Regions from separate parts of the Fenollaria sporofastidiosus genome, predicted to be linked through region 1. Evidence: riboswitches for the same ligand, from Rfam matches in the RefSeq annotation. Region 1 holds a riboswitch; each other region holds the start of a gene.
The links. Region 1 has a riboswitch for cobalamin ahead of KO172_RS07800 (sirohydrochlorin cobaltochelatase). Riboswitches for the same ligand answer to the same signal wherever they lie in the genome.

Region 2: another riboswitch for cobalamin. It lies ahead of KO172_RS03710 (energy-coupling factor ABC transporter permease); the one in region 1 lies ahead of KO172_RS07800 (sirohydrochlorin cobaltochelatase).
Region 3: another riboswitch for cobalamin. It lies ahead of KO172_RS03050 (ABC transporter substrate-binding protein); the one in region 1 lies ahead of KO172_RS07800 (sirohydrochlorin cobaltochelatase).

What each region holds. Positions count from the first base shown of each region.
Region 1 is NZ_OW968186.1:1,568,558-1,573,334, forward strand. It holds gene KO172_RS07800 (sirohydrochlorin cobaltochelatase) at 1-1,046, opposite strand, end outside; cobalamin riboswitch at 1,207-1,372, opposite strand; gene cbiB (adenosylcobinamide-phosphate synthase CbiB) at 1,419-2,378, opposite strand; gene KO172_RS07810 (cobyric acid synthase) at 2,359-3,198, opposite strand; gene KO172_RS07815 (hypothetical protein) at 3,199-3,606, opposite strand; gene KO172_RS07820 (sensor histidine kinase) at 3,609-4,777, opposite strand, start outside.
Region 2 is NZ_OW968186.1:788,069-792,845, forward strand. It holds gene KO172_RS03690 (TatD family hydrolase) at 1-68, shown strand, start outside; gene rnmV (ribonuclease M5) at 61-594, shown strand; gene rsmA (16S rRNA (adenine(1518)-N(6)/adenine(1519)-N(6))-dimethyltransferase RsmA) at 587-1,447, shown strand; gene KO172_RS03705 (ArsR/SmtB family transcription factor) at 1,437-1,778, shown strand; cobalamin riboswitch at 1,899-2,091, shown strand; gene KO172_RS03710 (energy-coupling factor ABC transporter permease) at 2,174-2,884, shown strand; gene KO172_RS03715 (energy-coupling factor ABC transporter substrate-binding protein) at 2,871-3,164, shown strand; gene KO172_RS03720 (CbiQ family ECF transporter T component) at 3,180-3,860, shown strand; gene KO172_RS03725 (energy-coupling factor ABC transporter ATP-binding protein) at 3,865-4,677, shown strand; gene KO172_RS03730 (precorrin-2 dehydrogenase/sirohydrochlorin ferrochelatase family protein) at 4,658-4,777, shown strand, end outside.
Region 3 is NZ_OW968186.1:657,895-662,671, forward strand. It holds gene KO172_RS03040 (amino acid ABC transporter ATP-binding/permease protein) at 1-287, opposite strand, end outside; gene KO172_RS03045 (ABC transporter ATP-binding protein/permease) at 277-2,007, opposite strand; cobalamin riboswitch at 2,462-2,596, shown strand; gene KO172_RS03050 (ABC transporter substrate-binding protein) at 2,666-4,210, shown strand; gene KO172_RS03055 (ABC transporter permease) at 4,211-4,777, shown strand, end outside.

The DNA of each region.
Region 1 (4,777 bases):
TTTGTTAAGTTCATAGGTGTCGAGAAAACTGCTGCATCACCTATAGTTACAAAGCTTACGTCTCTATACTCTTTAAGCGCTTCTTCAAGTTTTGCCTTTAGCTCCCTATATAAAGCATCTGTAGCATTCTTCATGTCAAATGGCATCTTTATGATAGGTTTATCTTCTACATAGCTCATAACTGTGTCAAGAGCAAGATTGCGGCCTCTATTGTCAAGAACGAAGACAGCATTTGTATTTTTCAAAGTAAGTATAGCCTTAACAGTTAATAAGTCTTCATCGCCAGGACCAACACCAACTATATTTAGTAGCGGCTCTTCCATGGCCTTAACTTTTTCTATGCAGTCGTTTAAGATATAATCTTCTTCGCCAAGACCCTTATCTATAAGCTTCACTTCGTAGCCAAGCTTTTCTAGTTTCGACTTTATTGAGTCATCATCGTCAGGAGCAATGTCTTCAAGCATATGAACGCCTGAAACTAGCATGAATGGCCTTAGATATAAAGTTTTTGTGTCTTTAGCTAAATTTTTAACAACGCTATCAAGATCAAGATCACCCTCTATACTCATCATGTGATATTTATTGTTCTTTTCTCTAAAAGCTTCGTCAATATCTTCATATATCCTATCGGCTACATGATAAGTACCATGACCAACGTAGATGAACTCTTCGCCTTCATTTAATTTAAAGGCTGTCATGCCATCAATAAGCTTTGCTATATCCTTAGCGTTACTGATAAATGGAGTAGTAAGTCTGTTAGAAACATCTTTTAGCTTCTTATACTCTTTACCTGGAATGATGTTTGTCGAAACGACTCTTATATCGTTATATCCAGCCTCTTTCAATTCCTTGATTGCTTCGCACTCATTATTAAAAGACATGCCTTTCTTCTCTAGTATCTTCTTAACTATCCTAGAAGTAAAGCATATCTTTATCTCGCAGTCCTTAAATTCATTTTTAAAGCCACTCACAAACTTGTCAATGACTCTTTCGTGTTCTCTAAGCCTTGTTGTACCAAAAAAGCTTAATAGTATTGCCTTTTTCATAAATTCCTCCATTATATGTACACGAGAGGAAAAGAAAAATAGGAGAAGCGCGCCTTTTCCTCTCGTCGGTTTTTTGGAAAATAAAAATCCTTGAATAGGGGTATCAAGGATATAAAACATACATATTTAGTAAGTTTTTCCTTCCCACCGAAGAAGTAACTTTATACGAACGTTCTAAAGATATCCTGACTTATAGATCAACCTCATCTAAACCTTCCCAGTTTCCCAGTGGTATACATAGACTCGTCACTATTTACAGTAGCGGGGGCTGTGCTGGACTTACACCAGCTTCCCTTTATGGTGAACATTCAAAAATTACACATATATGATATCATATATGTGTAATTATTTCAAGTGTATTAATAAATTTTTTTATTTTAATATTAATTTTAAATATATAACAGCGATCACTAATACTAGCAAGGCTAGTGCCTTATACATCGCTTTTATGGTGAAATAAACGCCATTTTTATTTACTTCGCCATCTATGTCGCCAATATATGGTTTATCGACTATCTTAGAAAAATATTTGTGCGGTCCACCTAAACGAATTTTTAAAAGTCCCGCTATGGGCGCTTCAAGGAAGGCACTATTTGGACTTGCGTGTGCATATCTATACTTAAAAAACGTTTTGCACGCGTAGGCGATGTTTTTATTGAAGATGTTAGTAATTAATATAAGAAGCGCACTTAATCTTGCTGGCACTAGATTGACTAGGTCATCTATCTTTGCTGCGAAAAAGCCAAGATCGCCATATTTTTCATTCTTGTAGCCCCACATCGAGTCCATGGTATTGATAAATTTATAAACCAGTCCAAGTGGTGTATATATCGCGATGTAGATAAGCGGTGCTATTACACCATCTGAAGTATTTTCGGCGACTGTCTCTATACATGCCTTAAGTATCTCTTCTTCACTTAGTTCACTTGTATCACGGCCAACTATGTAGGAGAGTCTCTTGCGTCCTCTCTCTAGCGAATGCGCTAGCTCTTTTACTACCATATCTGCTTCGAAGTGAAGTGAGCGTGCTGCAAGGCAGACGTAGACCATGTATGAAGTGTAGATTAGATACAAATATTTATTGATCTTAAATAATATTATTGCAAAGCATCCGAATAAAAATGCAAGGCTAATGTTGAATAATACTGAGACTAGTCCAAGCAGCTTCAAAAAACCACCTCTTGCCCCTGTCCTTCGAATTAATTTTTCTTCAAAGCTAATGACATTACCCATGACCTTAACTGGATGAAAAAAGTTATATGGGTCGCCTAAGATTAAATCAAGCACCACACCTATAAGTATGGCGATGAGCTTATAAGCCAAGTATTGCATTTAATTTATCTATGTCGATGGCTTCTTCAAATACTTTAGCTAGCCTATCGATTTCATTATTCATCGCATCGTGCTCTGCCATGTGAGCATTGACAGCCTTCTCATAATCATGAAGCGAGTCTTCGTCCGCTATCTCAAGCTTTGTATATGGTACTATGCCAAGACAGTCAAGACCTGTTAGCTCGTGAAGCTTTTTGATGCCCTCATCAAGTAGGCTCGCATCGCCCCTAAATTTATTGATGATGTAGCCTTTTATCCTCGCTCTATCTTTTTCATCAAGTATCATGTATGTGCCGTAGATTGATGCAAAGACGCCGCCCTTGTCAATGTCAGCGACGATTATTGCGTTAGTGTCCGCAAGTTCAGCCATGCCAGTATTTACAAAATCATCCTCAAGTAGATTTATCTCAGCAGGTGAGCCAGCTCCTTCTATAATCATGACGTCATATTTCTTCTCAAGCTCTTCAAAAACCTCTTTTACCTTCGCCTTTAGCTCTTTCTTAATCGAGTAATACTCCTTTGTATTCATGTGCTTGTATAGTTTGCCAAGTACATAAACATCGCTACCTGTGTCTGACGATGGCACTAGAAGTATCGGGTTCATGTACTCATCCGCCTTTATGCCTGCTGCGTAGGCTTGTATGGCTTGTGCATTGCTAATAAGTTTTCCGTCTTGAAGCTTAAATGAGTTTCTCGACATATTTTGCGATTTGAACGGACATACCTTGTAGCCCTTGTCTTTATAATATCTGCACATAGCAGTCGCTATCGTTGATTTGCCTGCTGACGATGTCGTGCCGTATATCATTATCTTTGCCATTTAAAATTCCTCATCATTGTATTCGATAGTACCTAAATCAGTTTCTATCGAGATTAAATTTTTCTTCCACTCTCTATATTTAGTCACTTCTTCGCCTATAGCCTTAACTAATATTGAAACGCCAAATATTTTCGAAGCTATGATGAAGAAAGCGTTTTGCTTGTATGAATTTGGATACAAAACTATAAGTAAGCCTGAAATTATAAATAGCATGTTCTTCTTCTCAATGCCCTTGTACTTACCATTGTAATAATCTTTAACAAGATCTAAAAAGTCATTGATAAGTTCTTGGTACTTTGCTAAATCAGTGTTCGTTTTGATGGCTTCGCCGATGTCACCAATCTTGTTCATGGCTTCATCCTTGTCGAAATTACCAATGTTCATGTCTTTTAAAAAATCAAAGTTCATATCTACACTCCCTTTTTTAATACAAAATAAAAATTCGATCCTTTGCCGTAACTGCTCTCTACGCCAAACTCTGCCTTGTGAAGTAAAAGCACCTCACGAGCGATATATAAGCCAAGGCCTGTCGCATACTTTTTGAGCTCATGGTTCGCGCTCGAGATGTAGTAGCGATCCCAAACCCTCTTTATGTCCTCTTCCTTAATGCCGACTCCGTGGTCAATAACCTCGTATCTAACAGCATTTTCTTCTTCTGTAATCCTTACAATAACGTCTTCATCCTCATTTGAATAGTTCAGTGCGTTTGATAAGTAATTATATATAACGCTTCTAATTTTTTTCTCATCAGCCATAACCATGGTATCGCCGCTCACGTCTAATTTAATTCTCTCTCTATTTTCAGCTGTATTTAATTTATCTATAATCTCCTTGGAAATGGCTTCAAGCGAAACTCTTTTTAATTCAAGTTCACCAAGGGCGCTTACGTTCTTTGATGCTTCAAGCATCTCGTTAATCATGCTGTTTAATCTATCTGCCTCATTGATGATGGTGTCAAGATTCTCTTCACGCTTTTCTTTATTATCACCCGTTATGTCCTTAATCATCTCAGCATAAGACTTAATCACGCTTAAAGGCGTTTTGAAGTCATGCGATACATTAGCAATGATATTCTCACGAAAGTCCATAGTCCTCTTTAAATCTGCATTTGCGCTCTCGAGACTCTTCTTAAGCTCCTCAATCTCTTCATAGCCGCCTTCTTCTTCAACAGAAAAGCTCTTTGTACCCAAAAATTTGGACGCTTCCGAAAGATTTTTGATTGGCTTAGTAAGCTTCTTTGCTAAAAAATATGATAAAACTAGAGCCAAGGCTATCGCAACGAGACTTATGTATAAAAGCTCTTCTCTAAGCATCTTTTTAACTGAACCATCTTCATCAAGATTATCAATAAGCTTCATGTATAATTTTGCGTTAACTGTTTCGTATCTCTTTAAAAATACTAAGTACTCTCTATCGTCATGCTTCTTGATATAGTCAACGCTATCTTCATTGCTTTTAACAAAATCTAAGTCTTCCTTGTCAAGCTCTAGTAAATAATTTGGGTACAAGACCAAACCATTCTCATCAAAAATAATTATGCCAAGTCTAGTCTTACTTGATACATCATTCAAAAACTTTA
Region 2 (4,777 bases), 780 kb from region 1:
GCACAGAAGAAGTTTTAGAAGCGACAAAGAAGAACGCATTTGAATTTTTTGGAGTGAAAAATGATTAAAGAACTCATAGTTGTCGAGGGCATGGACGACATCGCTCAGATTAAAAACGCTGTTGATGCCGACATCGTTGCAACACATGGCTATAAAATTAAAAAAACGCTCTTTGATGAGCTTAAGAAAGCTGTCAAGACGAGGGGAGTCATTGTTTTTACTGACCCTGATTATGCTGGTAAGATGATTAGACGCACCATAAATGAAAATGTCAAGGGCTGTAAAAATGCTTATCTAAAGCAGTCAGATGCGATTAAGAAAGATGATATCGGCGTTGAGAATGCTTCGAAGGAGGCAATTATCGATGCACTGATGAACGCAAGAGCATCGACAGAAGAGAGGACCGTACTATATACATCGAAGGATTTGTTTGATAATGGTCTTTTAGGCGCAGATGGTTCTAGTGAAAGGCGCGAAAAACTTGCGAGCCTACTAAAAATTTCTAATTCAAACGCAAAAAAGATGCTCGACGCACTAAACTATTATCAAATTTCGAGAGAAGATTTTGTGGAGGCTATGAAGAAAATTGACTGAGAAAGGTTTATATAGCATAGCAAGACTCAAGGAGCTGCAAGAGGACTTCGGCTTTGAATTTAAAAAAGCGCTTGGACAAAACTTTTTGATCGATGGCAATATCATTAGAAAGATAGCACAGGAGAGCGGCATCACAAAGGATACTACAGTTATGGAGATAGGTCCTGGCATAGGAACCTTGACAGAAGAGCTAGCAAAGCACGCAAAGAAGGTCATTGCCTTTGAGCTTGACGAGTCGCTTAAAGAGATACACAAGGAGACACTTGGACGCTTTGACAATGCCACAGTCATTTACAAGGACTTTATGAATGCCACAGAAGACGAGATCAAGGCATTGACGGGAGGACCCTTCAAGGTATGCGCCAACCTTCCATACTATGTGACGACACCCATACTTACATTTTTGCTCGAATCAAAGCTAGAGATTGAATCCATCACGGTTATGGTACAAAAAGAAGTCGCTCAAAGGATAGTCGCCGATGAAAAATCAAAAGACTACGGCAGCATATCGGTATTTACACGTGCCTATGGAGATGTGCGCATAGCATTTAATGTGTCAAAGGACTGTTTCTACCCCAAGCCAAAGGTGGACTCAGCAGTTTTATATATAGAAAAGAAGAAAAAAGATTTGGCAAACGAAGAGCTATTCTTAAAGATAATTAGAGCAGCCTTCATGAAGAGAAGAAAAACACTTGCGAACGCTTTATTTAATAGCGAAGTGGGTATAGATAAGGTGCACACAATAGATGCACTTAAAGCCATTAAGAAAGGCGAGAACACAAGGGCAGAGGAGCTAAGCTTCGATGACTTTGTAAGTATAACGAGAGACTTGGAGGGAATATATGGAAAGTAAAGTATTAACACAGGAAGAACTGGATGCGATTAAAAATGATAACATCGACTACAAGGTAGTTGAGAAGTTAGCAGACATTATGAAAGCACTTAGCGAGCCTTCCAGAATACAAATCATACACGCACTGAGCCTAAGCGAGATGTGTGTAACAGATCTTTCATACGCACTAGGTATGACACAGCCACTTGTTAGTCACCACCTAAGGATACTAAGAAACCTTGGCCTCGTTAAGTACGAAAGAGACGGCAAGCAACTTGTCTACTCACTAGATGACGAGCACGTGCTTATGTTATACAAGCAAGGCTTGGAACACGCAAAAGAAAAAGCTTAATAGTAATCGATATATTATCTGTCACTATAATGGTGGCAGATTTTTTATGGCTTGTATGTAAATTAGTCTTTAATTAGATTAAATAAATATGCTACATACATCCATCAATATGAGTATTAACCTTGCATTCTAAGTTCTGTAGTGATATAATTATATTGATATCGTTTAAGGGAAGTTTTAAAAACGCAGTCGCCGCTGCCGTTGGCGCATACTGAGTAAACACTTATGTCACTGTTATTTCATCCATAATGGGAAGGCGTTTACAAGGGATTAAAGCGCTAGCCGGAAAACCTTACTTTATCGAGAAACACCTTCGGCAAAGAGAGGTTCTTTTCCAAATCAATTTGATTTTCAAAAGGAGTCTTTGCGTGGGGAAATAAAAGGAGGAATAATTTATGAGAAAGAAAAGTATCATTCTCATGAGTCTTTCACTAATTTTATTGTCCGCAGACGCATTCGCAATGCACATCATGGAAGGTTACCTTCCTAAAGAGTGGTGCGTAATCTGGGGACTTGTATCTTTACCATTCATCATACTTGGTATAAGAAAAATTGCTAAAGACTCTGATTCAAACGAGAAGAAAGTTTTACTTGCACTTGCAGGTGGCTTTATCTTCGTACTATCTGCTATGAAGATCCCTTCAGTAGTAGGTAGCTGTTCACATCCAACAGGTACTGGACTTGGTGCAATACTATTTGGACCACTTCAAACATCCGTTTTAGGTTTAATTGTTTTAATTTTCCAAGCTTTGTTATTAGCTCATGGTGGTTTAACTACTTTAGGTGCTAATACTTTCTCTATGGCTATAGCTGGACCATTCTTAGCTTTTGCCATCTATCACTTGTTAAAGAAACAAAATAGAAGCCTTGCAGTATTCTTAGCAGCAACTCTTGGTGACTTATTCACTTATGTTGTTACTGCAACTCAACTTGCTGTTGTTTACCACGAAGGAATTGGATTTACAGCTGCTTTAGGTAAGTTCTTATCTATCTTTGCTGTTACTCAAGTTCCTATCGCTATAGTTGAAGGTTTACTAACTGTTGTTATTGTTAACCTTATAGTTAGATACAAAGGTGAGGGGGTACTTACAAATGAAAGATTATAAGAAGACTAATTTGATTTTAATCATACTTGCTATCTTACTTGTTGTACTACCACTTGTTTTCGTTCAAGGCGAATATGGCGGATCTGATGATGCCGCAAGTGAAGAGATTGAAGCATTAAAACCAGGCTATGAGCCATGGTTCGAGTCCCTTTGGGAACCACCATCGGGCGAAGTTGAATCCTTGTTATTTGGTCTTCAAGCTGCTATCGGTGCTGGAGCTATTGGCTACATCATTGGCAGCTGGAAGGGAGATGCAAGTAAGAAGGAAAAAGATAAATAAAGGAGCTTAGGTAAATTGCTACTCATTGATCAGTTCGCATATACCAACGGCTTAAGGCATATCAAGGCAGGATATAAATTTATATTCTGCCTAGCTATGCTAGTTTTAGCTATTGGTCTTGACAATATATATGTAAATTTAGGCATATTCATCTTAATAATATTCTTAGAGCTTGCATTTGCAAAGTTTAAAGTAAGAAACGTCTTATCATTTATTAAAGTTCCGACTATATTCATATTCTTAGGAACAATATTTTTGATAATTGGTTTTTCTAAAGAAAATCATTTTGTCTATTCCATAAACATCTTTGGCATATACTTTGGAGTGATTGAGGGGCAAGAGATGCTGTTTCTTAACGTGTTTATGAGATCTCTTGCGGCGACCTCTTCGGTCATATTCTTAAGTGTAACGACACCCATGGTCGATATAATCAAAGTTTTCAAGAGCTTGCATCTGCCAAACATCTTCATCGAGCTCTTTATGCTTATTTACCGCTTCATCTTCATCATCATAGAAGAGGCGCAAACAAACATAAACTGTCTTGAGATAAAGTTTGGCTTTATAAACACTAAGACATCGTTTAAGTCTATCAAGATCTTTGTTGAGAACATGGTCTTAGGTATATTTAAGAGAAACGAAGAGATGATTAATGCTTTAAATATCAAGCTATACAATGGGGAATTTCCGGTTAGGTGATTATATGTTAGAAGTAAAAAATTTAGAATATACTTATGAGAGTGGACAAAAGGTCTTAGACGGAGTAAGCCTCTCGACTAATAACGGCGCCATCACCATGATTATAGGTGAGAACGGTGCCGGTAAGACTACTTTATTTAAAAACATACTTGGGCTACTAAAGAGGGACAAAGGCGAGATACTTGTTGATGGTGAGCTTCTTCGCTACGACAAGAAGAGTCTTTTGAATTATAGAAAGAACGTTACTATGGTTTTTCAAGACCCGGACAATCAAATCTTCTACTCGAACGTGTTTGATGACACTGCTTTTACGCTTAGAAACCTTGGCTACGACGAAGAAACTGTCAAGGCAAGGGTTGAGATGGCGCTTAAGAATGCAAACGCATATGAGCTAAAGGACGAGCCGGTTCACTTTTTAAGCTATGGACAAAAAAAGAGGGTTGCCATCGCTTCGGCGATCGCCTTGGGTGCAAAGTACATCCTTATGGACGAGCCGACTGCAGGACTTGACCCTGTGTCTATCGGCATACTTAAGAAGACTATCGCTTCTATTGCGAAGGATAGTTCGCTTCTAATATCTACTCACGATATGGAGTTTTGTTATGAGATGGCTGACTACATATATGTAGTTAAGGACGCAAAGATTATCAAGGAAGGCAATAAGTATGAGATCTTTAAGGATGAAGATCTTATTAAGCGCGCCAATCAAGAGCTGCCTATATGTGTTAGGGTTGCTAATGCTATGGGTCTTGACTTCTTTGAGAACAACGATCAAATGATAGAGAGATTAAAGGCTTATGCTAAGCATAGCTCTTAATATAAAGGATAGACCTGTTACCATAGTTGGTGGCGGGTCTGTCGCTTTAAGAAAGTTTAAAACGCTTCTTAGTGAAGGAGCAAAGCTTACTGTCGTTGCT
Region 3 (4,777 bases), 720 kb from region 1:
AATAGAGCCAAGACTCTGAAGGCGATGAGGTGATTCATGTACTGCTCAAGATATCTAAATAAGCCCCTTAAGATGACAGCTCCAGCCATTATCTTCATGATAAATGCAGCCTTTGAGCCGCCTTCAACGTACTCTATTATAAGCCTTGCACCTAGAACGCCGATGGCTGTGTAGAAGAGGAAGGAGATGCATCCTGCTAAAACAGCCACTGCCATGTATTTACTTAGAGGTTTAACAACTTTTACTAGCTTCGAAATTACTTTTAATCCATCTCTCTTACTTTGCATCGTTAAGACCTCCTTCCAAGCTCTCTTGCGCATCATAAATGCGCTTGTACTCGCCACACTGCTTCATAAGAGTCTCGTGCGTACCTTCTTCTACGAGATTAGCCTTTGCCATGACATAGATCTTGTCAGCGTCCTTAATCGATGAAAGGCGGTGACTTACTATGATGACAAGTTTTTCCTTCGCAATCTCTTTAATATTGTTCAAAATTATTTCTTCACTTTCTATATCAATGTTGCTAGTTGCCTCGTCAAAGATAAAGATCTTAGGGTCATAGACCATGGCTCTAGCAAGAGCAAGCCTTTGCCTTTGGCCGCCGCTAAGGTTTAGTCCGCCGCTTGATAAAGGCATTTCAAGGCCGCCCTTGTCCATAATCTCATCATATAGATTAACCTTCTTCAGAGCTGTGTATATGGCACTGTCACTAACATCATCCCTTGCCATGACGATGTTTTCCCTTAAAGCACCTTCAAAGATGTGCGCGTTGTGCGTGATCCTGTTTACGTTCTTGGCGATGGATGCCGAAGCAAGCTCAGTATATGGAGCGCTTCCAATAAATACATCTCCACTCGTCCCTCTCATCGCAGCTGAGATGAGCTTTGCAAGAGTCGACTTACCAGAGCCGCTCTCACCAACAAGAGCGATGTATCCTTGAGTAGGAAAGTCGATCGTGATATTATTAAGCGCATAAGAGTCCCCGTCAGGGTACTTGTAGGAAAGCTTCTTCACACTTAGCTTAAGATCCTTATCATTAGGAAACTGAGCTTCTCTATCATCCTCGTTTAGTTCTAGAAAATCGATAAGCGTCTTGCCAGCAGCAACACCAGTCATTGCAACGTGAAAGCTCGACGTCAAAGTGATCATCGGCCTAAACGCATCCATCGACATAATCAGTATCATAATCAAAAAGTTTAGAGCAAGTCCAGTCTTAGTATACACATAAAGACTTGTGAATATACACGCAATCGATGAGCCGTATGCGATCCACTCGATAAGAGTGATAGAGTTTAGCTGCATAGCAAGTATGCGCATAGTCTCATTTCTGAAGTCTTCAGCCTTCTCGTCAAGCTCCTCAGCCCTCCTTATGTCCGCTCTGAATATCTTTAGAGCAGTGATGCCTTGTAAGCTGTCTAAGAATAGCTCGCCGACATCTTGATACTTGCGCCAGTACTTCTTTTGCATGCGTCCAACCATAGTCAAGATAAACTTCAAAAGTAGTGGTATGATAGGCATTAAAACTAAGAAGACTAGTCCAACGCGCCAGTCTATGTATGACAAGATAGCAAAGTTAACAAGACTCGCACCGAAAGCGCCGTAGTACTCAGGCAAGAAACGTCCGTAGTAGTTTTGCAGCTGCTCAATAGTGTCCGAGCCTAGATTGATTAGAGTCGCAGTCGAGATTTGCTCCTTGTAGCTGGGACCAATCGAGGCCGCCTTAGTGATGAGCCTTTCTCTAAGCTTACCCTTCACCTCACCAATGATGTTCGATTGGTAGTCAGTCACCTTGTATAGAGCAAGGACCCTGATAGCAATACCAAGGACAAAGATTATTAGAAGTTTTTTTATGTCAATGGTACTTTTAGAGTAAAGAGCCTCAGCTAAAGAGCCGAAGGCAAAAGCAAGTAGAGCAGTCCCTACAACGCGTAGCATCATCATAAAGACACTGCTTAGTATGTATTTTTTCGCCTTGCCTATAGATTTGAATAAATATTTATCAAGCATATATTCTCTCCTTTGTATATAGTCGTTACATAAACATTAGCATGAACTAATAAGATAAGTATAACATAAAGCAAGCGCTTTTTCTATAAATTTATGAAATACAGTGTGATTGTAGTAGTGATTTGTTACAATTGTGTTAAATACCCATAAAGACTTGTATTTCTATGGTGAGGGTGATATGATGAATAGTAAGAACATATGTAAATACATATTATACGAAGGAAAAACAAGGAGGAAAAATGAAAAAGAAATTATTCGCAATGATACTTTGCTTAGAAATTATCAGTTTTCGTAGACCAGCAAGCGAAGGAAAACACTTCTTGCATTAAAACTTGAATTGGCTGATTGTGAATACAAAGATTAGTTCATTAATTATTAAAAAACTGGCTAGAAATTAAATAAACTATATACAAGAAGGCATCGTATGATGTCTTCTTTTTTATACATTTTGATTGACTTAATAAAATTTATGCGTTATAATGTGCTCAGATAGAATATAACAAGGAAGTAGGTTAGAATCCTACACAGTGCCGCTACGGTATTTGCATTTATGCATAAGTCCGATACTTGTACTTTAGTTTTGTTCCGGTTCAGGGCAAGGCTAGTTTTTTTAGCACAGTTAATTCTATACTATATCTTATTAAAGGAGAAAGATTTTATGAAGAAACTTATTTTCTTAGTAGTCATATTGTCGCTAGTGTTCACATATGGCTGCAAATCAAATGAAAAGCCAGCTGAAGTTAGTGACAATGCTAATGCTAGCGAAAAAACTGAAGCTAATGAAAAGGCTGACGTTAATGAAATTGTTGTTGGTCAAACTTGGGTTATCTCAAGTGACGATCCACTTGACGGAGCCAATGGTTGGAGTATAACTAACCACGGCATTAGCGAGTACGTATACACACTACAAGCTGATGGTACTCTTAAGTCGAGATTCGTTAAGTCTATCGAAGCTAAGGATGAAACTCACTTCACAGCTGAACTAAACGAAGGAGTTAAGTTTGCTGACGGCAGCGAAGTTGATGCAAAGGCATTCTCTGAAGCTATGAACATGATCATGGAAAACAACGAGTTCGCTCGTGCTTCTGCTGGTAAGATTACTTTCACTCCAGTAGAAGATTACAAGGTAGACATCGTTACTGAGCTTCCTACTGTTAATCTTGAATCCATCTTTGCTGAATGGACTAATGTTATGTTCAAGAAAGATGGTGATAAGTACATCTTCACTGGCGCTTACAAGATTAAAGAGCTTAAACCAGGCGCTGAAGTTGTACTAGAAAGAAACGAATACTACGATGGCTTTGAAGCTAGACCTGAGACTGTCACTATAAAGGCGTTCAAGGACGGCAACGCTCTTAAGCTTGCTTACGAAAGTGGCGAAGTAGACCTTGCTTTTGGTCTTACTAATGATGTAGCTGTAGGCTTAAAAGACAAGGGCTTTAAGGCGCTTGACTACAACGCAGGCTACCAATACTACTGCTTCTTAAATCTTAAGAGAGATCACTTAAATGACCTTCACTTCAGAAAGGCTCTTGACCTTCTTGTTAATAGACAAGAGATTATTGACGCACTTGGCGGTGGAGACATGCCTACTGGACTATTCGCAAAGAACTTTAGCTTCAATGGCGATCAAAAATTAACTTATGACATAGAAAATGCTAAGGAAGAATTCAAGGCTGCTGGCTACACTTATGAAGGCGACAAGCTTATGGACAAGAGCGGCAAGCCTGTTAAGCTTACTATATTAACATACTCTGCGAAACCAGACCTACCAGTTATAGGTCAAGTGCTTGTATCTGACTTAGAGCAAGTAGGTATCGAAGCAAGCGTGTCACTAGCTGACAGCATCGACGAAGAAGCTGCTAAGGGCAATCACGATATATTATTATACGCTCAAAACCCAACAGCAAGTGGCAACCCACACTACTTCTTTGCTCAACACTTCAAGACTGACGCTGTTAAGAACCACAGCTACTACTCAAATGCTGAAGTTGATAAGATTATAGACGAGCTTGGCGTTACAGCTGACCTTGCTAAGAGAGACGAGCTTTCAAAAGAAATTCAAGCAAAGATCTACGAAGACCTTCCAATACTATACACAGTTGACCCACACTGGTTCGTAATGCTTTCTGACAATATCAAGAATTATGAAATCTGGAACGGCGACTACTTTGTAACAAATCCAACACTAACAGTTAGATAGATGAAAGTCATAAACTTTTTTTGCAAATGGTTTTTGATCTTCTTCGTAGGCTCACTTATTGCCTTTGGCATAGTTAGGCTTATGAGCGGAGACCCGGTGATGATGGCTCTTAGCGAAAGAAACCTACCTGCCACTGAGGAGAACGTAAACTATTTAAAAAAAGAATTTGGTCTTGACAAACCGCTTATATCACAGTATTTAGACTGGATAGGAGATTTTATAAAGGGTGATTGGGGCAAAAGCTACATGACAGGCGTCAATCTTAAGCCTGAAATACTAAGAAGAGCTCCAGTCTCACTTTTGCTTGGCTTACTTGGGCTAGTATACGCAAGTATATTAGCCTTTTGGCTAGGCTACCTTGCCAGTTTGAAGCGTGGATTTTTTGATAAACTAACAAGGGCACTAGCATTATTCACGCAGACAGTGCCTGTTTTTATACTCATCATACTCTTCGTCTACTTTTTCGGAGTGAAGTACAGGTTTATCAAATTTTTCAAGTCAGGCTCCATAGCAAGTCTAGCAGTCGGAGTTTTCTTCGTCGGCCTTCCACTTATAGGGCCGATGTCA